3 regions of the Cupriavidus sp. DF5525 genome follow, and region 1 is predicted to be linked to each of the others. Evidence: predicted binding sites of a transcription regulator. Region 1 holds the regulator's gene; each other region holds the start of a gene.

Region 1 (7,205 bases):
TAGAAAGATGTCCGACAAACAAAGATTCTTTTCCCACGAAACGCTGGAGAAGAACATCGGCTGGCTGATCATCTGCACGATCCTCGTGGTCAGCATCGCGGGTCTGGTCCAGATCGTGCCGCTGTTCTTCCAGCACTCCACCACCGAGCCGGATCCGGGTATCACCCCGTATTCGCCGCTGCGGCTGATGGGCCGGGATATCTATATCCGCGAAGGCTGCGTCGGCTGCCACTCGCAGCAGGTGCGCACGCTGCAGGCCGAGACCGAGCGCTACGGCCACTTCTCCACCGCTGGCGAGTCGGTCTTCGACCATCCGTTCCTGTGGGGCTCCAAGCGTACCGGGCCTGACCTGGCGCGCGTCGGCGGCCGCTATTCGGATGACTGGCAACGCATCCACCTGCGCAATCCGCGCGATGTGGTGCCGGAATCGGTGATGCCGTCTTACCCGTGGCTCGAAAAGGCCGAGTTGCCCACCAACGATATCCAGGCGCGCATGCGCGCACTGGTCAAGCTGGGCGTCCCCTACAGCGAAGCCGGGATTGCAAAGGCACCGGACGAGCTCAAGGGCAAGACCGAGGAAGACGCGCTGGTGGCCTACCTGCAAGGGCTGGGCACCAACCGCCGCAACGTGCGCGTTGAAACCGCCGCTGCCCCGGCACCGGCCAAGGAGTAAGCCATGGCCATGATCACTGCCATTGCGACCGTCGTGTCGATGGTCGTCTTCCTGGGGATCTGCTGGTGGGCGTGGTCCGCCGGCCGGCAGTCCGCCAATCGGGAATCCGCCATGCTGCCGTTCGCACTGCCTGACGAAACCACGACAACATCGAGCCGGAACACCTAGCCATGAGCGATTTCTTTTCCGATTTCTGGAGTTACTACATTGCCGCGATCGCGCTCGTCGGCATCGTCTGGTGCGTCTGGCTGCTGTTCTCGCAACGCAAGATCACCAAGACCGCCGGCGCCACCGAGGACACCGGCCACGTCTGGGACGGCGACCTGCGCGAGCTGAACAACCCGCTGCCGCGCTGGTGGATGTGGATGTTCCTGCTGACCTGCATTTTCGGGCTGGCCTACCTGGTGCTCTACCCCGGCCTGGGTTCGTACGCCGGCGTGCTGAAGTCCTCGACGCAAGGCGAACTGGCCGCCCACCGCGCGGCGCAGGAGCAGATGCAGAAGGAGATCTATGCCAAGTACCTGAAGATGGACGTCAAGCAGGTGGCGGGCGACCCGCAGGCGCGCGAGATCGGCCAGCGCCTGTTCCTGAACTACTGCGCGCAATGCCATGGTTCCGATGCACGCGGCAGCCGCGGCTTCCCGAACCTGACCGACGGCGACTGGCTCTACGGCGGCGAGCCGGAAACGATCCAGCAGACCATCACGAAGGGCCGCAATGGCGTCATGCCTCCGTTTGCCGCGACCATCGACGCCAAGCTGGCAGGGGACGTAGCGCAGTACGTGCGTTCTCTGTCGGGCCTGTCGTCGGATCCGATTCGTGCCTCGCGTGGCGAGGGCACCTTCAAGTCGACCTGCGCGGCTTGCCACGGTGCCGGCGGCAAGGGCAACCAGGCACTGGGTGCGCCGAACCTGTCCGACAAGGTCTGGCTCTATGGCAGCTCGGAAGCCAGCATCGTCGACGCCATCCTGAAGGGGCATAACAACCACATGCCCGCGCATGAGGAAATCCTGACGCCCGAGCGCATCCGGATGCTGACCGCCTATGTCTGGGGGCTGTCCAATACCGGCGGAGGTGCCGGGCAATGACAGGCGACTCATGTGAGCGGGCGCTGGCCGCCCGCGGGAGACCACGCCCATGAACGCACCCGGGAGGCAAGAGATGGCCCGGGCGGCCGACCCACAGCGGTCGGCTGCTGTGCCTGGCGAATCCTCTGACGAAACACTGTATGAGGTCCGCCGCAAGATCTATCCGCGCTCGGTGACGGGCGCCTTTTCCAGCTGGCGGGTCTGGCTGGTGATCCTGACCCAGCTGGTCTACTACGGCACGCCCTGGCTGCAATGGAATGGCCGCCAGGCCGTGCTGTTCGACCTTGGGGCGCGCAAGTTCTACATCTTCGGGCTGGTGCTGTGGCCGCAGGACGTCATCTACCTGGCGGTGCTGCTGGTCATTTCGGCGCTGGCGCTGTTCCTGTTCACGGCGATCGCGGGGCGCCTCTTCTGCGGTTACGCCTGTCCGCAGACGGTCTACACCGAGATCTTCATGTGGATCGAGCGGCGGATCGAGGGCGATCGCATCGCACGCATTCGCCTGGACGGTGATCCCTGGAGCCTGCGCAAGCTGCGCCTGAAAGCGACCAAGCACTTCCTGTGGGTACTGATCGCGCTGTGGACCGGATTTACCTTCATCGGCTATTTCGCGCCGATCCGCGAGTTGGGCGGAGAGGTACTGGCGCTCTCGCTCGGGCCATGGCAGGCGTTCTGGATGCTGTTCTACGCGTTCGCCACCTGGGGCAACGCCGGCTTCATGCGCGAGCAGGTGTGCAAGTACATGTGCCCGTATGCGCGCTTCCAGAGCGTGATGGTGGACCGCGACACCTATGTCGTCACCTACGACGTTGGCCGCGGCGAGCCGCGCGGCAGTCGTTCGCGCAAGACCGACCACTACAAGGCGGGCCTGGGCGATTGCGTCAACTGCAGCATCTGCGTGCAGGTGTGCCCGACCGGGATCGATATCCGCGACGGCCTGCAGTACGAGTGCATCGGCTGCGGCGCCTGCATCGACGCCTGCAACCAGGTCATGGACAAGATGGACTATCCGCGCGGCCTGATCCGGTACACCTCGGAAGACGCGATGCGCAAGGGCCTGTCCGCGGCGGCGTCGCGCAAGCGGCTGCTGCGTCCGCGCGTGATCATCTATTCGGTGATCTGGATTGCGTTGATGGCGGGCTTCGTGGCCTCGATTGCGCTGCGCACGCCGCTGAAGGTGGACATCATCCGCGACCGCGGCGCGCTGGGCCGCGAAGTGGAAGGGCGCTGGATCGAGAACGTCTATCGGCTGCAGCTGATCAACACGACCGAAGGACCGATGCGCATCAGCGTGCGCGCCGACAGCGACGAGCTGAAGAACCTGACGGTTGAATACGACAAGCAGGCCGAAGCGCTGGCGCCGACCTCCAACCGGCTGTTGCCGATCCGCATCCGCGTTCCGATTGAGAACGCGGCGCAGGGTACGCACAAGATCAGCGTGACGGTCACGAGCGAAGGCACGGAGCGGGGGAGTGCCGAAATCCGGCAATCCACCAGTTTTATCGTGCCGCGCGATTTGTAAAGCTAGGATGGTGTGGCGCGGTTATGGATCCGCGCCGCACCGCTGCAGATAAGGGGGGCAAGATGAATCGGCAAGGCAATCCGTGGTGGAAGGAACCGTGGCCGTGGCTGTTGATGAGCGGCCCGCTGGTGGCGATGGTGGCGTGTGGCGTGACCATCTGGCTCGCGTCCTCGCATCCTGACCTGCCGGTGCAGGGGGCAACGCGGCATGGACTGGTGGTCGAGAAGGTCGGAGCCGCGCCGCGCAAGGCTGCCGCAGCGAGGCAACCATGAGGCTGCGCTGGCTGATGTGGGTACTGTGGCCCGGGTTCCTGATGGCGGGCTTTGCAACCGCGACGGTCTTTTCGGTCGTGGATCCGGGCGACCTGAAGTTCTTCGGCCACCCGGTCGACGCGTCACGCGAGTCGGTCTATACGATCGGCTTCCTGTTGGCGTGGGCGTTCTGCGCGCTGTCCAGCGGGCTCACGCTCTACACCATGCCGACCCGGCTCAGCGATACCGACGAACTTGAATGACGTTTGAAATTGCCATCGCCGGTGCGGCGATGGCAGTGCGATGCGCGCTCAGCAGGAGCGGCTGTAGAGTTGCTTGATGCCGGCGATGTCCACCAGCTTGACGTGGCGCTGGCGAATCTGGATCAGGCCCGCTTCGGCAAAGCGGGAGAACAGGCGGCTGACGGTTTCGAGCTTCAGGCCCAGGTAGCTGCCGATCTCTTCGCGGCTCATGCGCATGACGAATTCGGAGGCCGAATAACCGCGCGCCGACAGGCGCTCGGACAGGTTGATCAGGAAGGCGGCCAGCCGTTCCTCGGCGCGCATTGAGCCCAGCGTCACGAGCATCAGCTGGTCGTGCGTGATCTCCTTGCCCATCAGGCGCAGGAACTGGTGCTGCAGCGACGGCAGCCCGGCGGACAAGGTCTGCAGTTCGTTCATGCGCACCACGCAGACTTCGGTATCTTCCAGCGCCGTGGCATCCGATGCGTGCTGCATTTCACCCAGCCCGTCGAGGCCGACGATTTCGCCGGGGAGGTGGAAGCCGGTAATCTGCGAACGGCCGTCTTCGGTGGTGACGTGCGTCTTCAGCGTACCGAAGCGGATGGCATAGACAGCGGTGAGCGGATCGCCCATGCGGTACAGGGTCTCGCCTTTATGAACGCGAATGCGTTCCTGCACCAGCGTGTCCATCTTGGCAAGATCTTGCTGGGACATGCCTACCGGAAGGCACAGTTGCCCCATCGCGCATGTGGAGCAACGGGGCGACATCTCGGTAATGGGAATGGAGGTGAGCAATTGGAACCTGCAAGAATGGCTGCGAGGGCACGACCCCAACATTTTACCGTGCGATGTGATGCGGCAGGGAGTCAGAATTGACATTTGGTGTGCTTATTAGCGTTTTTCTGCTGGCCCTGCTTGGCGGGGTGCATTGTGCCGCCATGTGTGGCGGCCTTGCCCTCGCGGTGGAACAGCGGCGCGACGCCATCGCGACGGTGAACTTCGTGAAAAACCGGACCGCGTGGTTCGGTGAGTTGCTGGCAATGCACATCGGCAGGATCTCGACCTATATGCTGCTGGGTGCGTTGTTGGGCGCGGTCGGTGCCACCGCATGGAAGCAGGACTACCTGCCGGTGCAGCGCTGGCTGTTCGGTGCGGGCAGCGCCATGCTGCTGTGGTCGGGCTGGCGGCTGCTTCAGGGCAATGCGTTCACCCTGGCCTGGCTCGAGCGCTTGGCGGCATGCGCCACCGCTACGGTGGCTGGCCAGCTGGGCCGCCTGGCCGGCGGCATGCCGGCATTCGTGCGGGCCCGTGGCGGGCTGGCGCGGCGCTATGGGGTGGGGCTGGCCTGGGGCCTGGTGCCGTGCGGCATGGTCTATGGCGCGCTGACGCTGGCACTGCTGGCGGGCAACGCCGGCTCGGGGGCGCTGGTGATGGGCGTGTTCGGGCTGGGCACGCTGCCCAACCTGCTGGTGCTGTCCGGCCTGTCGGGCTACCTGCGCACGCTGTCCAGGCGGCGTGGCATACGCCTGGGGGCTGGGGTCGCGGTGATGGCGTTCGGCGGGCTGGGCATCGCCCGAGCGGTGCTGCTGCCACATTCCCTGGCCGGGCAGGGTTTCTGCCTGGTGTTCTGAGGCGCCGCCGCCGCATGGCGCAACGGATGATGGTTGCAGGCTGGGGCGGGAATGCCATACAATCGCCTGCATTGCGGTATCGCGCGGCGCGATGTGGCGAGCAGCGCCAGGCGGCCTTCATATCAGAAGGCGCGCTCAGGGGCTACGGGAAGCGGAAGGTTTTCGAGGCCCGGCCCGTCCCGCGGTCCATCCGGTTCAAAAGATCTGGCTCAAAAGTCCGGCTGGCACCGCGGTGTTGGAGATGCCGGCCTTGCTCCCGATATCCGTTTTTTCTTGCGTCCGAGGCGTTCAGTTCGCCGACAGCATCGTCCGTTGAGTGCGGGCGCGCGACGCAAGGGGTTCGCTGACCGGCCCAAGACGGCCTGCGAACGATCTCCTGCCGGACCGACCCGGCATTCGATGCAAAGAAAGGGAAGTGCACGGCTTGGATGCGGCAGGCATCCGGGTTAGCTGCGCAATGAGATGGCGATGGCATTCGGCATCGCTGTATCCAAAATCTCCGGTGCCCCGGATCCGTCCGGGAGCAGGTGCAAAGACAGGCTGCACACCATCAACATGAATACCCAAGAGGCGAAGATCGTCCTCGAGACGGCGCTGATCTGCGCGCAGGAGCCCTTGCGCGTCAATGATCTGCGACGGCTGTTTGACGATGACGTCGGTGCGGACACGATCCGCGTGCTGCTCGACGAGCTGCGCCAGGACTGGCGCCAGCGCGGTGTGGAACTGGTGGCCCTGGCGAGCGGTTGGCGTTTCCAGAGCCGCCCGGAAATGCGTGAATACCTTGATCGCCTCAATCCGGAAAAACCGCCAAAGTATTCGCGTGCGGTGATGGAAACGCTGGCGATCATTGCCTACCGGCAGCCGGTGACCCGCGGCGATATCGAAGAGATCCGCGGGGTGACCGTCAGCACGGAAGTGATCAAGAAGCTGGAAGACCGCAGCTGGATCGAGGTCATCGGCCACCGCGACGTGCCGGGCCGGCCGGCGCTGTACGCGACCACCAAGGCGTTCCTGGACGATCTCGGCCTGCGTACGCTGGATGAACTGCCGCCGCTGGAAGACGCCCAGGCGCAGGCCCAGGCTGCCCTGCTGGAACAGCAGGCCATCGATTTCGAGGAGCTGGCCGCGATCAAGCCAGTCAGCGCCGACGAGGAGGCGTTTGCCGATCCTGTGGCGGTTCCGGCGCCCGCCGCGGAACAGCAAGCTGCCGAGCTGCAACCGCCCGTGGCGCAGGGCGTTGCAGGCCAGCCGGAAGGGCTGGCGGCCGAGGCTGGCGAGATGGTAGCGCCGGTCGCCGGTGAGAGCACCGAGAGCACCGAACGAACCGAGGGCGCCGAAACCGCCAATGGTTTCGACGTCCAGCCGCGACAGCAGGCCAGCGAAGGCGCTGACCCCGTGGATGACCTTATCGAACCTGCCGAGGCCGAACCCAATCCGGACGGGGCGCGCAGCGAACTGCCAGAAGACGGTACGCCGCCGCACCCGAGCGAGCACGACGAGCGCGTGCCGAACTGAACAACATGCAACATCCGATAGTGAATACCTTGTCTGATTCCGTAGAGCAAGACGCCCGCCATGCGGGTGCATCCGCCGATACCGGCGCCGCAGAACCCGGATCGGGCAGCGAAGCCGCGCCCCGCCGCAAGGGGCTGCGCCGCGGGCTGAGGAACCTGGTGGCATCTCGCCGCCAGGCAGCGCAGGATCGCGATGCCGGCCGCGCCGAAGGTGCCGAGGCACCGGTGCAGGGCGAGGCCGGCGAGGCAGCCGCCGCGTCTGCGGCGGCGCCTGCGGGCGGACG
Region 2 (7,205 bases), on a different replicon from region 1:
TGGAAACCGACATGACCGATATTGGCACCGGCAGCTACACCATCATCGCCCAGACCGCGGCGGAAATGATGGGCGTGCCGCTGGACAGGGTGCTGGTGCGGCTGGGGGATTCGGATTTCCCGGTTTCGGCGGGATCGGGCGGCCAGTGGGGCGCCAACAGTTCCACCGCCGGGGTCTATGCGGCCTGCGTCAAGCTGCGCGACACGGTGGCGCAGAAGGCAGGCTTTGCCCCGCAGGAGGCGGTGTTCGACAACGGCCAGATCCGCGCCGGCGGCCGCAGCGTGCCACTGGCCAGCGTGGCGGGTGAAGGCGGCATGGTGGCGGAGGATGTGCTGGAGTTCGGCGACCTCGACAAGCGTTTCCAGCAGTCCACCTTCGGGGCGCATTTTGTTGAAGCCGCGGTCGATGCGGCCACCGGCGAGATCCGCGTGCGGCGCATGCTGGCGGTGTGTGCGGCGGGGCGGATCCTGAATCCCAAGTCGGCGCGCAGCCAGGTGATCGGCGCGATGACCATGGGCGTGGGTGCGGCGCTGATGGAGGAACTCGCGGTCGACAAGCGTGTTGGCTTCTTCGTCAACCATGACCTGGCGGGTTATGAAGTGCCGGTGCATGGCGATATTCCGCATCAGGAGGTCATCTTCCTTGACGAGACCGATCCGGCTTCATCGCCGATGAAGGCCAAGGGTGTGGGGGAGCTGGGGATTTCGGGCGTTGGGGCGGCCGTGGCGAACGCGGTCTACAACGCTACCGGAGTGCGTGTGCGGGATTATCCGATCACGCTGGACAAGCTGATCGGGAAGATGCCGCTGGTGGTCTGATGCGGCCGGCCCGACGTCGGTGCGACCTCGGGCCGGGCTTCAGCGGGACAGGAACACCGGCAGCGCCGCCTGGTGCAGCAACGCCCGGGTGGTGCCGCCGAGCACCAGCTCGCGCAGCCGTGCCCGGCCATAGCCACCCGCGACCAGCACGTCCGCCTGCAGGTCCATGGCCATTCGCGGCAAGACCTCGTCAGGGTTGCCGCCCGGCTCGACATGCAGGTCGGCGCTGACGCCATGACTGGCGAGCCAGTCCGCCAGGCGCACGCCGCTGGCCCGGTCCGGCCCATCCGCGCCGCCTTCGACCACTATGATCGACACGCCAGTGGCACTGGCCAGCCAGGGCAGTGCATCAGCCACCGCCCTGGCGGCCTCGCGCCCGCCGTTCCAGGCGATGGCAACGCGGCCCGGCAGCACCGGGCAGGCACGACCGGGAATCAGCAGCACCGGCCGGCCCGCATGCAGCAGCGCGTATTCCGCGGTGCCCGCCATCGGCGCCGGAATGCCCGCGTCGCCGCCGGGCGGACCGGGCAGGATCAGGTCGGCATAGCGGCCTTCATCGGCAAGCGCCCATCCGGCTTCCGCCTCGACCACGAAATGCCGGGTCGTGACAGCAGCCGATACCTGGCGCGTTCCCTCCAGCAAGACGGCCTCATGCTCTGCGGCCAGGCGCTGCAAATGGCCGGCCGCGAGCGCGGCGTAGCTGCCGGCTTCCGCGCCGGCGCCACGGAATGGTTCGAGCTGCGTGCCGGTCGCAGTCAGCCCTACGACACTGCCGCCGCTTTGCGCGGCCAGTCGCGCGGCGGCCTCGATGCGGGCGGCGCGGGCATGGTCTTCCCGCAGGTCGACCAGGATGGTCCGGAAGTGCATGGGCATGGCGTGATCCTGTGCGTGGCGGTCCGCTAGCGGACGTTGATGGTCTTCTGTGGCGTGGCTTGCTTCTTGGGCAGCACCAGGCGCAGCACGCCGTTTTCATAGACCGCGTCGACCTTGTCCTCGTCGACGTCGGTATCCAGCGCAAAGGCGCGCCGCATCGTGCCGCGGTAGCGTTCGCGGCGGATCACGCGCTCGCCCTCCTTCTCTTCGCTGGAGCGCTCGACCCTGGCGGAAATCACCACCGTCCCCCGCTCCACCGACACCTCGATATCCTCCTTCCTCGCCCCGGGGATCTCCGCCGTCACCGTATAGTCCCGCTCGGTCTCGCTGACGTCCACCTTGATGCCCCCACCGCCTTCGGCCGCGCCGCGCAGCGTGCGCAGCACTCCCTGGAGCATGTCGCCGATGGGTTCGATGGAGAACGGGTCGTACCTGTTGCTGCCCATGATGCCTCCTTGCTCTGGCGATTGCCGCCCGGCACTTGCAGGTGAGTCCATCGTGACACGGCCGGCCGGCATGGATTTGCGCCGCGTCAACGATGCCTGGGGACGCGCGCCTGCGCAACGGCAACGCCACCCGGCAACGTCCCTGCCAGTTCGACCGGCGCGCAGGTGGCGACGTTCTGCCCCGCACGTGCAGCCCTGCCCTGGCGGGTGATCAGTGCGGGCTGCAGCACCAAGGCGCGCATCAGGGTCCGCCGCCGCCACTTCCAGACCCCCGGCAACGGTTCGCGAAGAAACCCAGCACGATTTGCCTGCGCCGGGTTGATCCGCGTCAAGCCCATATCGCTGCCACCGGCTACGCTAACTGCAACGAATCGCAACAGAAATTCGTCGCCAGTTGCCCCCTCAGGAGACACACCATGTACCAGCGCATCCTGCTCGCCGTGGACGGCAGCCGCTCGTCCGACCTGGCCCTGAGCCAGGCCGTCATCATCGCCCGGGCCACGGGTGCCGAAGTCAAGGTGCTGTACGTGGTGGACGATTCCGATGTCTACTTCGAGGCCAGTTATTTCGACCCGCGCGAGCTGGTCGAAAACCTCATCGCCCATGGCCGCAAGGCGTTGGAGGCCGCCACGGCCCGCCTGGGCGAGGCCGGTATCCGCAGCATCACGCAACTGGACGAGAAGCCGGTGGCGCCGGGGCGGATCTCGGCGACCATCGTCACCGAAGCCGATGCCTGGAATGCCGACCTGATCGTCATGGGCACCCACGGCCGGCGCGGCGTCAGGCGCCTGCTGATGGGCAGCGTGTCCGAAGGCGTACTTGCCAGGGCCAGCAAGCCAGTGCTGCTGATCCGCAGCGAGACCGAAGGCTGACGGCAAGCCGGGACCGCCTGCCCGGCTCCGACCGTATATCACTGCGTATTTCCTGGCCCGGCCCGTCTGGCCTGGCTGCGGCCTCTCCCTCCGCCACCTTCTTCGCTGATTTCCATGAGCCGTTACCAGACGCGTTTCCAGACCCGCGAGCATGCCGGCACGGAGCTGGCCGGGGCCTTGCGCGCCTACCGGGGCACCGGCGCCCTGGTGCTGGCGATACCGCGCGGCGGGGTGCCGGTCGGGCGCATCGTCGCCGATACGCTGGGTGCCGACTTTGACCTGGCGATGGCGCGCAGAATCGCACCCGGCGTGGCCCTGGACGATGCCGGCGCAACCTGGCGCACCGGCGAAGGCGATTCCTGCGGCGAAGCGGACGAGCGGCGCGACGCCCTGTTCGACGAGCTGCGCCGCCAGCGAGCGGTCTATACGCCGCTGCGGCAGCACTGCGACCCGCACGCTCGCGTGGTGATCGTGGTCGACGACGGGCTGGTCAGCGGCGCCACCATGTATGCCGCGCTGGCACGCCTGCGCAAGCGCTATCCGGCGCGCATCGTCTGCGCGCTGCCGGTGGCCGCCAGGGCCGGGCTGGAACGGATCCGCGCGCTGGCCGACGAAGTTGTCTGCCTGGACACGCCGGAGCGCATCGCCAGCCTCGCGCACTACTATCGGGAGTTCCAGCTGGTGAGCGACGACCGGGTCAGGCAACTGCTGGCCAGGACGCCCGCCCAGGCCGGCCCGGGCGCCGGGCAACGGGCGGGCGCCGGCTTGCCATCGCTCAGCGCGGCCGTGCAGGTCCCGTATGGCAGCGGCTGGCTGCCGGCCATGCTCGAATCCGGCCCCGATCCGCTGGGCGTCGTGCTGATGGTCTATGCGGGCGGGGCGCAGCGCCGCGCCGCGCGCAGCCACTACCTGGCGCGCAAGCTGCGGGCCAGGGGCTTCGCCACCATGCTGGTCGACCTGCGCCCGGACAGCCGCGTCGACGACGCCGCGGCTTCCGAGCTGGACGACCTGGCGGCGCGGCTGCGCCAGACGCTGGACTTCCTGCGCGCACGCACGCCCTTTGCCAGCTTGCCGGCGGGCTTGCTCAGTACCGGCAGCGCCGCCGCGGCAGCGGCCCGCGAAGCCGCGGTCAACCCGGACCGGCTCGCGGCCATGGCCTTTGTCGCGGGGCGCGCGGACCTGTCCGGCGACGCAGCCCTGCGAGAGCTTGAAACACCGGTCTTGCTGATGTGCGCCAGCGGCGACCCGGAGAGCATCCGCGTCAACGACCTGGCTTTCGGGCAGATGCGCGGCCCGCGGCAGTTGCGGCTGATCCCGACCAACGGCCGCAGCTTCGAAGACCGCCCGGCGCTGGCGAGCATCGCCAGCCTGACGGCGGACTGGTTCGAACAGCTACTGCCTGCGGCCCCACCCGCCGTGCTCGCCTACGACGCGCACTGAAGCGCCCTGCGCTTGCGCCGGCGGTGAACTGGCCGGCTGTCGATCATCGTCGTTGCTACGGCTTCGAATAGAGCCCGCGGCGTACATTGACCGCCTCGCTAAGCATGTCCAGCACTGCCACCGAATCGTCCCACCCGATGCAGGCATCGGTGATGCTCTGTCCGTAGGTCAATGCAGACGGATTGTGCTCGCCCGGGGTGAACTTCTGCGCGCCGGGGAGCAGATTGCTCTCGACCATGACCCCGAAGATGGCTCGATTGCCGCTGCCTATCTGTTGCGCAACGTCGCGCGCGACATCGATCTGCCGCTGGTGCTGCTTGCTGCTGTTGGCGTGGCTGAAATCCACCATCAGCGAGTTGCCGAGCCCGGCCGCTTCCAGTTCCCGGCAGGCGGCCGCCACGGAATCCGCATCGTAGTTCGGGGCCTTGCCCCCGCGGAGAATGACATGGCAGTCCGGGTTGCCCTTGGTGTGTACCGTCGCCACCTGCCCGTTCTTGTGCACCCCCAGGAAGTGGTGCGGACGCGAGGCGGCCTGAATGGCGTCGATGGCGATCTTGATATTCCCGTCAGTGCCATTCTTGAAGCCGATCGGCGCCGAAATGCCAGAAGCCAGCTCGCGGTGCACCTGGCTCTCGGTGGTGCGGGCACCAATCGCGCCCCAGCAGATCAGGTCGCCGATGTACTGCGGCGAGATCACGTCCAGGAACTCGCCGGCCGCCGGCAAGCCGAGGCGGTTGATGTCGACGAGCAGGCTGCGCGCAATGCGCAGGCCCTCGTCGATGCGGAAGCTCTCATCCAGATAGGGGTCGTTGATCAGCCCTTTCCAGCCCACGGTGGTACGGGGCTTCTCGAAGTACACACGCATCACGATCTCCAGCGACTCGGCGTAGCGCTGCCGCTGCGCCATCAAGCGCCGCGCGTACTCGAGTGCAGCTTGCGGGTCGTGGATCGAGCAAGGTCCCATGATCACAAGCAGCCGGTCGTCCTTGCCGTGCTGCATGCGCGCGATGCGCTGGCGCGTCTGGGTGACCAGGGATTCGACAGGCGTGTTCCGGATGGGGAAGAAACGGATCAGGTGTTCAGGCGGGGGCAGTGGAATGATGTCATCGACGCGCGCGTCGTCGGTCACGCTAGTGCGGTCCGGCGGCGTCTGCCAACCCTCGGCAATGGTGGGCGGTGATTTCTGTGGACCATTCATGGCTGGCTCCTGGGGAACTGGGATAAAAAAATCTCCGGCGGATGCCGGAGATCCAGGTTCGGTTGCGCTACTTTAATCCATGCGCGGCCCTCTCGTCCGCCGGGGCGGCGCGAGACACTAGGTTGACCTGGCTCCACATGCTTCGTCCAGCACGGCAGCCAGGCGCTGCGCCAGGTACTGGAAGCTGTGGTTGCGTTCGACGTACTCCCGCCCAGCGCGCCCCATGCGCTCGCGGGCCTCGAGCGGCGCTGCGGCGATGCTGATGATGGCGTCGGCCAGTGCCTCGGGCTGCTCCGCGCCCACCGTCAGTCCCGCCGCCGAGTCGGCCACCGGATTGTTGGCGGCATTGGAGGCGATGACGATTGGGCGTTCCGCAGCCAGGTAGTCGAACAGCTTGTTCATGCTGATGCCGTACCGGTACAGCTGAGGCAGGTCGCGCACGGCGATGACAAAGGCATCCGCCTCCATCGCCACGGCCGGGATGCGGCATTTCGGCACCGGCGGCTCAAAGCTGACATTGCTCAGGCCGAGCTCCCGCGCCTGCGCCATCAGCGCAGACTTCAGCTGGCCATCCCCCACCATGCGCAGGGTGATGTGCCGCCCCTCCGGCCGCTGTTGCACCAGCTTCATCGCCTGCAGCACGTTGTCCAGGCCGTTGGCCTGCCCGTGGGCGCCGAAATACATCAGCGTGAAACGCCCGGACGGCTCCCCGGTGCGCGCCGGTGGCGGCGGGAACAGCGACAGGTCCACGCCATTGGGTATCCAGGTGATGCGCTCCTTCGGGATGCCGAGCGGCGTGATGTACTCCCACGCGTGCGGCAGCAGCACGACGATGCGATCGGCGCGCCGGTACAGCCACGCCTCCAGCTTGCGCAGCGCCCAGGTCAGGAATTCCCCTTCACGCAGGCGGCCCATGTCCACCAGTGTCTGCGGCCACAGGTCGCGCACCTCGAACACGAATGGGACCTTGAAGCGGCGCGCCAGCAGGGCGCCCGCCGCCGCGGCCAAGGGATGCACGCTGGAACCGATCACCACGTCCGGGCGCGCCAGGCCGCGCGTGGTCCGCCGACGCAATGCGCGCCAGCTGTAGGCCAGCATGTTCAGGATGCGGCCGGCGCCATTGCCCTGGTATATCGGCGTGCGCACCCAGAGGAAGGGCACATCGCGAATACGGTCAAGGCGCGACAACTCACCTGCCGCCAGCGGCCGCTCTTCGCTGCCGACTGAGTTGGCGTTGGCCGCGATGACGGTCGCCTGCCAGCCAGACGAGCCCAGGTGCTCCGCGAGATGGAAGTGTCTCGTGCCGCCTGTGCCGCTGTTGGGTTCCTTGGCATAGTGATTGAGAATCCAGACGTGTTTCATGGATGGGCCCGATCGTTGGATGCTGGCGCAGATGTCATCGGCAGGCTTCGTCCAGTTGGACTCTCCCGGGGGTCTGGTGGGTCATCAGGGCAATGTGGGCTCGTCAAGAACGGCTCCGTGGCGCGACCGCTTGTCGGCGCACAAGGCAATGGTCACGGCCGGATGCTGAAACACTCTGCCGTCATCGGCTGCGTAC
Region 3 (7,205 bases), 1.1 Mb from region 1:
ATCCGGAAACCGGGGATACGTTGCGGAGTTGGCCGCCCATCTCGGCCGGCTACAGCGAAAACTTCGCCTCTCTGAATCGGAACAAGCGGTCGGTCACACTAGATCTAAAGAAAACTGAGGATTTGGCGAGGGCCCTTGATCTGATAGACACAGCAGATATCCTGATTGAAAACAACCGGCCCGGCGTCATGGATCGGTTGGGGCTGGGGTACGAAGCCGTACGTGAAAGAAATCCGCAACTGGTCTACTGTTCAATTTCCGCCTACGGCCAGACTGGCCCACGGGCCAGCGAAGGCGGCTTCGATCTGACCCTGCAGGCCATGAGCGGCATCATGAGCGTGACAGGCGAGGCAGGCGGCCCGCCCGTGAAGTGCGGCGTGCCGATCGCCGATTTTTCCGCCGGGCTCTACGCCGCGTTTTCCGCCATCTGCGCGCTACAACAGGCAAGCGCAACCTGCAAGGGCACGCACGTTGATATCTCAATGCTCGGTGCCACGCTTGGCATTGCTGCCCTGCAGACTTCCGAATTCTTTGGCAGTGGCCGCGATCCGGTCAAGCTGGGAAGCGCCCACCCGCGCAATGCGCCGTATCAGGTCTTCGCCTGCCGCGATGGCTACTTTGGCATGGCAGCCGGCAACAATGCGCTGTGGCGCGCGGTATGTGGCGTCATGGCGCGCGACGAGATGTTGGTCGACAGCCGCTTCACTAGTCCGGCGCTTCGGGCCAAGCATCAGGTTGAACTGCGCGAGCTGCTGGAAACCGAGTTCATTCGGGAGGACGCGGAGACCTGGCTCATGCGATTCAGGGCTGCCGGGGTGCCATGCGCGCCGATCAACAACTACTCCGACGTGCTAGCCGACGAACAGGTGAAACACATGCAATGGGTCCAGCTCCTCACGCTGCCCAATGGTGTGGAGACTCGTACCTTTGCCTCGCCGATTCGCCTGTCCGGAAACAACCTGCCGATCCGCAGTGCTCCCCCGGCATTAGGGGAGCACAACATGGAAATCCTTGGCGCAAGCCAAGAATCCAATGAGGAGTTCGTGCAATGAATGAGAATCTGATCGTGAATCGGGACGGTGATTCCGTTACGCTCACGCTGAATCGGCCCGACAAGCTGAATGCCTTGTCTCCAGAACTTGTCGAAGCATTGGTCCAGGCGATCCGACAGGCCCACACCGATGACGCTGTCAGGCTCATCGCCTTTCGTGGCATGGGGCGCAACTTCTGCGCAGGCTTTGACCTCGGCAGTCTCGACCAGGAAACAGACGCGAGCCTTCTCCTTCGCCTGGTCAGGATCGAAACGCTGCTGCAATTGATCGCGTACTCGCCCTGTATGACGGTAGCGTACGCACACGGGAGGAACTTCGGAGCCGGGGTCGATCTGTTCGCGGCATGCAAGCGGCGCTATGCCACGTCAGACACAAAATTCCGCATGCCCGGTCTCTTGTTTGATCTGGTGCTTGGAACGCGCCGCTTCGCCGCGCTTGTCGGCAACGAACGGGCGCGCGAAATCCTGCAGACTGTTCGTGAAATTCCCGCCGATGAAGCGAACCAGATTGATCTGGTCTCCCGCGTGACCGAGCAGGATGACTGGACTGCTCTCTTCGCGCGTGACCTCAAGGACGCCACCATGCTTTCCCCACGGGCGCAGGAGAGCCTTTACGCCGCGGTACATCCACCGACAGCGGATGTCGACATGGCGGCATTGGTTCGGTCCGCAGCGGAACCCGGGCTGCGGCAACGCATCGAGCAATACCTCGGCCGATAGACCTTACTCACTTTGACACTATAGACGCGCCTACTATGAAGACGAAAGCTGCAATCGCCTGGGAAGCCGGTGCCCCGCTGACCATCGAAGACGTGGACCTGGACGGTCCGCGCGCCGGGGAAGTGCTGGTGGAAATGAAGGCCACCGGCATCTGCCATACCGATTACTACACGCTGTCAGGCGCCGATCCGGAAGGCATCTTTCCGGCGATCCTGGGGCATGAAGGCGCCGGCATCGTCACCGACGTCGGCCCCGGCGTGACCTCGCTGAAGCCGGGCGACCATGTGATTCCCCTGTACACGCCGGAATGTCGCCAGTGCAAGTTCTGCCTGTCGCGCAAGACCAACCTGTGCCAGGCGATCCGCGCCACGCAGGGCAAGGGCCTGATGCCGGACGGCACCTCGCGCTTCTCGATCGACGGCAAGCCGATCTTCCACTACATGGGTACCTCGACCTTCGCCAACCACATCGTGGTGCCGGAGATCGCGCTGGCCAAGATCCGCCCGGATGCGCCCTTCGACAAGGTCTGCTACATCGGCTGCGGCGTGACCACCGGCGTGGGCGCGGTGCTGTTCACCGCCAAGGTGGAGGTCGGTGCCAACGTGGTGGTGTTCGGCCTGGGCGGCATCGGCCTGAACGTGATCCAGGCCGCGAAAATGGTCGGCGCCGACAAGATCATCGGCGTGGACCTGAACCCGGCGCGCGAGGCGATGGCGCGCAAGTTCGGCATGACACATTTCGTCAACCCGAAGGAAGTGGAGAACGTCGTCGACCACATCATCCAGCTGACCGACGGCGGCGCGGACTACTCATTCGAATGCATCGGCAACACGCAGGTCATGCGCCAGGCGCTGGAGTGCTGCCACAAGGGCTGGGGCAAGTCGATCATCATCGGCGTGGCCGAGGCCGGCGCCGAGATCTCGACGCGCCCGTTCCAGCTGGTAACGGGCCGCGAGTGGAAAGGCTCGGCCTTCGGTGGCGCGCGCGGCCGCACCGACGTGCCGAAGATCGTCGACTGGTACATGGAGGGCAAGCTCAATATCGACGACTTGATCACGCACACGCTGCCGCTGGAGCGCATCAACGAAGGCTTCGACCTGATGAAGCGCGGCGAGTCGATCCGCTCGGTGGTGCTGTACTGAGGCGCTCGCCATGGAACTGATCTCGCAACACGGCTGCCACGGCGGTGTGCAGCGCTTCTACCGGCATGACTCCGCCATCATCGGCTTGCCGATGAAATTCTCGGTGTTTCTGCCGCCGCAGGCGCAGGGCGGCGCCAAGGTGCCGGTGCTGTTCTACCTGGCCGGGCTGACCTGCACCGAAGAGACTGTCATGATCAAGGCCGGCGCGCAGCGCTTTGCCGCCGAGCACGGGCTGATGCTGGTGGCGCCCGACACCAGCCCGCGCGGCGCGGGTGTGCCGGGTGAGGCCGATGCTTGGGACTTCGGCGTGGGTGCCGGCTTCTACCTCGACGCCACCGAGGCGCCTTGGAGCAACCACTGGCGCATGGAGAGCTACGTTGCGGAGGAGTTGTTCGGGCTGGTCACCACTGCGCTGCCTGGCGATGCCAGCCGCGTCGGCATCTTCGGGCATTCCATGGGCGGGCACGGCGCGCTGGTGCTGGCACAGCGCCATCCGCAGCGTTTCTGTTCGGTGTCCGCGTTTGCGCCGATCGCCGCGCCCTCGCGCTGCCCGTGGGGCCAGAAGGCTTTCACCGGCTACCTCGGCGATACCAAAAGCGTTTGGGCGGATCATGATGCCACCTCGCTGATGCTGAAGCAGATTCACCCTCCCTTCGTGGACGGAATCCTGATTGATCAAGGACTATCGGATCAATTTCTCCACGAACAACTTCTCCCCGACGCGTTTGCAGAGGCTTGTGCCGCTATTGGTCAGTTACTCATTCTCCGGCGACATGAAGGCTACGACCATGGCTATTACTTCATCGCTTCATTCATCGAGGATCACGTACGTTTCCATGGAAGCATCCTGAATGGATGCCGCCGCCCGTTGTTGACCAGCGCTGCTAGTTGGAATGCTCAAGTTCGGGACACGTTGATGCCGGCTTAGCGACACCCGACCAATGCGCGGCAACTGATGCTTGATAGCGCATTGTGTCCACTCTTTTTCTACCCACAAAGGAGTTTGAACATGGCAATCTTTTCCCATATTGTTGTAGGCACCAACGACCTGGAGCGTGCTCGCGCATTCTATGATGGCGTTCTCGGTGCACTTGGCATCAGCCGCGTCATGAATCTGGACACGGCCTCGCTATGGGGTGTAGACAGCCCGGAATTCATGGTCACCAAGCCGGGGAACGGCCTGCCATCCACGTATGCCAACGGTGGGACCATTAGCTTTTCCGCCCCCAATCGCTCAGCGGTCCATGCCTTCCATGAAGCCGCAATCAGCCTGGGCGCCCGGGATGAAGGTGCGCCAGGTCCCCGGAACTTCACCCCCACCTCATACGCGGCATATGTGCGGGACCCCGATGGCAACAAGATTTGTACCTATTGTTTCGATCCAGCGTAACCTATAAGTGTGTCATCGCTCTGAGCGGTACGTTCAGAGCGATGAGTGGGCTTTGCCGTCTGTCTTTGGTCGCCACGGAGCGGCGATGTAAATTGGGTCTTCCGCACTTTGTGTGACAAGCCTCGCTGGCGTGGAGGATCTTGTAGCGGGGAGCGGCCGTCGTCTCCCAGCCATCCTGACTGGCGCCCGTTTGCCGGGCCGCTATCGCCCGGTAGCGTGCGCCAGGCCATGGTGATCCTGAACGCGCTGTTCGAACCCCACCGCTCATGAATCACCGGTAGCACCCTGGGTACATGCGGGCAACGGAGGCACGCTGCGTTGCGGATCCTGAACGCCCTGTTCGCCTGGGTGACCGAGGCGGGCTACCTGGCCGGCAACCCGCTCGCCCTCGCCCGCCGCCGGCGCGCCCCGACCCAGGCGCGCATCACCCGCTATCCGAGCCACGACCTGCCTGAGACGGACAAAGACACCGTCACGGCGATGCGGACTGAGATAGGCCGGGAAAGGCTGCACGCGGCCCGCTGCACATGATCCTGAAAGGTGGCGCCGCTTTGATCTGCGTCAGACGCAAATCGTGCAGGGCAACTACTGTGTCAATGAGAGCCCCGCGAGTCCCAATTCGCATCGGACTCAACGATCTGCTTGCCCAGCTTCCCAGGAGGGCGCCATGGCCACCCCGCTCGTCACCTCGCTGCCGACTTCACCTTCCGACGCGCTTTCCTCCCCCAGCCCGTCACCGCTTGCCGCCTGGCATACCGACCATGTCCATTTCGCCTCACTGCTCGACCTGCTAGAACAGCAGGTCAGCACTTTCCATCAGGGCGAGCAGCCAGACTACGGCCTGATGGCCACGATCATCCATTACATGCGCAACTATGGCGATTGCGTGCACCATCCCCGCGAGGATGTTGCCTACGCGCTGCTCGTGGAACGGGATCCCGGCACACGGATCATCATCAGCCGGTTACTGCAGGAACATCGCGTGATCGCCACGGTCGGCGCGGAATTGCTCAATCGCCTGCGCGAAGCCCAGAGCGAAGTGGTCACTTCGCGAACGGCACTGGAAGCGGCCGCGGCCATGTACCTGGTGTACTACCGTAACCATCTGTCCACCGAGGAGAAACAGGTCATGCCGCGTGCCGCCCGGTTCCTGACCGAAGCGGACTGGGCGGAGGTCGCCGCGATCGATTGGGCCAGTGCCGATCCCCTATTTGGCGCCAATGTGGAGAAGCGCTTTGCAACCTTGCGCAAGCAGATCGACAGCGAAGCGAACGCGTCCATGCACTGAACGTCGGTCGTTTCGCGGCACTGCCGGGCCTCGGCCCAGAACTTTTGCCGTGGACCGGTACGCGCCATGAGCGCGCCCGGTTTCAGCGCGGCCATCATTCCATTTTGAGCCCTACCGTCCTGATCATGGCCTGATAGATCGACCCCGTGCGCGCGATGAAGCGCTGCAGGGCTTCGCCGGTCAATGGCGTGTCTTGGCTGCCAAGCTGCTCCCGCACATTCCTGACGGCCTCCGATTCCGTGACCGACTGCCGCACCAGCGTGGCGAGGCTGTTGACGATGTCGGCAGGCAGCCCCGCGGGGCCCAGCAGCATATTGACGGCCAGGTTGCCGCAGATCGGGTCGGATATGCGTTCGTCCGCCCACGTCGGTAGCCGTGAAGTGTAGATTGCTTCGATTTACGTCAGCGTCCGTTGCGTCGGGAAATAACTCCGGAAAGGATTCGACCTCCTCCGGCATTACATGGGAATCTTGGCCGTACGGGCCACGCCGCCCCAATGCGCCATGTCCTTCCGGATAAGCTGCGTCAGTTCTTCCGGTGTACTGGCCCTGGCTTCCGCGTGATGGTCCGCAAGGTACTTGCGGAACTCCGGACGCTCTACCGCCTTGACCAGGGCGCCGCGAAGCCGCCTCGCATCGACGTCGCTGGTGCCTCTGGGCGCGAACGCCGCAAACCACAAGACGCTTTCAAATCTCGGCAAATCTTCGGCAATCGCCGGGACCTCGGGTAGCGAGGCCATGCGCTGGCGTGCCGCTACGCCGAGGAATCGCATCTTTCCCGATTGCACCAGTGCTACAGATTCAATCGCGCTCACGAAGCTGCACTGGATGTCTCCCTGAAGCAAGCCTCTGGCGACCAGCGATCCGCCCTGATAAGGAATGTGCGTCATGTCAAGCTTGCCGAGGCGGGAAAACTCGACTCCCGTCAGGTGCGCAAGCGAGCCAATCCCTGATGAACCGTAGTTGACGCTAGCATCCGGCTGACGCGCTTGCTCCATAAAAGCCTTTAGCGTTTTGGGACCCTTCTCTGCCGATACCATCAATACCAATGGCATGAAGGCGATTGTCGTTAGCGGTTGAAGGTCCCGCAGCGCATCGTAAGGCGTTCTTCTCAGGGATGGAACGATCGCGTTCGGTCCCTGGTTGCCGAACAGGATGGTGTTTCCATCAGCCGAAGCCTTCGCAACGTAGTCCGTACCGATCGCCCCGGCCGCGCCAGGCTTGTTTTCCACGATGACCGGCTGGTTCAATAGTTCGCCAAGCGGCTTCTGCAGAAGCCGGGCGACGTAGTCAGTCGTGCCTCCGGCCGCGTATGGCACGACAAGCCTTAGCGGAGGGCGCCCCTCCTCCTTCGCATTCGCTCCAGCAATGGGCAAGGCAATCAGCGAGGCCAGCAGCATCGGGCCAGAGATTGATAGTCGCATCGGATATTCCTTTACGAAGGATCACTCGCGGTGATCTCCAGCATAGCTGGTGGTATTGGCGCCAATCGCGAACGCAATCCAGCGTTTCGGGTCAGTTGCGTTTTATTGATTCTTGGCGATAGGGCTAACCTTTGTCGCGTCGTCTTTTCTAGCCCAGCCTGTAAGCTGCGCTAACCGTCAAACCTCTGACG

The links. Region 1 encodes FNR, which switches genes on or off when oxygen is low (the NO sensors DNR and NnrR bind a similar motif). Its sites were predicted from a motif close to TTGATNNNNATCAA; they were not measured.
Region 2: a site for FNR is predicted at 2,456-2,469, ahead of ABNX08_RS26960 (universal stress protein). Genes of this name have one in related genera too.
Region 3: a site for FNR is predicted at 4,855-4,868, ahead of ABNX08_RS09180 (hemerythrin domain-containing protein). Genes of this name have one in related genera too.

Annotation. Positions count from the first base shown of each region.
Region 1 is NZ_CP168265.1:3,010,594-3,017,798, reverse strand. It holds gene ccoO (cytochrome-c oxidase, cbb3-type subunit II) at 8-673, shown strand; gene ABNX08_RS14040 (cytochrome oxidase) at 677-841, shown strand; gene ccoP (cytochrome-c oxidase, cbb3-type subunit III) at 844-1,761, shown strand; gene ccoG (cytochrome c oxidase accessory protein CcoG) at 1,835-3,283, shown strand; gene ABNX08_RS14025 (FixH family protein) at 3,346-3,555, shown strand; gene ABNX08_RS14020 (hypothetical protein) at 3,552-3,797, shown strand; gene fnr (fumarate/nitrate reduction transcriptional regulator Fnr) at 3,846-4,571, opposite strand; gene ABNX08_RS14010 (sulfite exporter TauE/SafE family protein) at 4,649-5,407, shown strand; gene scpB (SMC-Scp complex subunit ScpB) at 5,963-6,922, shown strand; gene rluB (23S rRNA pseudouridine(2605) synthase RluB) at 6,928-7,205, shown strand, end outside.
Region 2 is NZ_CP168266.1:1,246,242-1,253,446, forward strand. It holds gene paoC (aldehyde oxidoreductase molybdenum-binding subunit PaoC) at 1-818, shown strand, start outside; gene ABNX08_RS26945 (universal stress protein) at 858-1,691, opposite strand; gene ABNX08_RS26950 (Hsp20/alpha crystallin family protein) at 1,718-2,137, opposite strand; gene ABNX08_RS26955 (hypothetical protein) at 2,224-2,379, opposite strand; gene ABNX08_RS26960 (universal stress protein) at 2,554-3,009, shown strand; gene ABNX08_RS26965 (phosphoribosyltransferase family protein) at 3,124-4,449, shown strand; gene ABNX08_RS26970 (3-deoxy-7-phosphoheptulonate synthase) at 4,505-5,647, opposite strand; gene ABNX08_RS26975 (glycosyltransferase family 4 protein) at 5,765-7,009, opposite strand.
Region 3 is NZ_CP168265.1:1,934,207-1,941,411, reverse strand. It holds gene ABNX08_RS09210 (CaiB/BaiF CoA-transferase family protein) at 1-1,052, shown strand, start outside; gene ABNX08_RS09205 (enoyl-CoA hydratase/isomerase family protein) at 1,049-1,771, shown strand; gene ABNX08_RS09200 (S-(hydroxymethyl)glutathione dehydrogenase/class III alcohol dehydrogenase) at 1,807-2,913, shown strand; partial or broken gene fghA (S-formylglutathione hydrolase) at 2,924-3,763, shown strand; gene ABNX08_RS09190 (VOC family protein) at 3,923-4,303, shown strand; partial or broken gene ABNX08_RS09185 (hypothetical protein) at 4,448-4,828, shown strand; gene ABNX08_RS09180 (hemerythrin domain-containing protein) at 4,971-5,591, shown strand; gene ABNX08_RS09175 (hypothetical protein) at 5,686-5,904, opposite strand; gene ABNX08_RS09170 (tripartite tricarboxylate transporter substrate binding protein) at 6,049-7,014, opposite strand.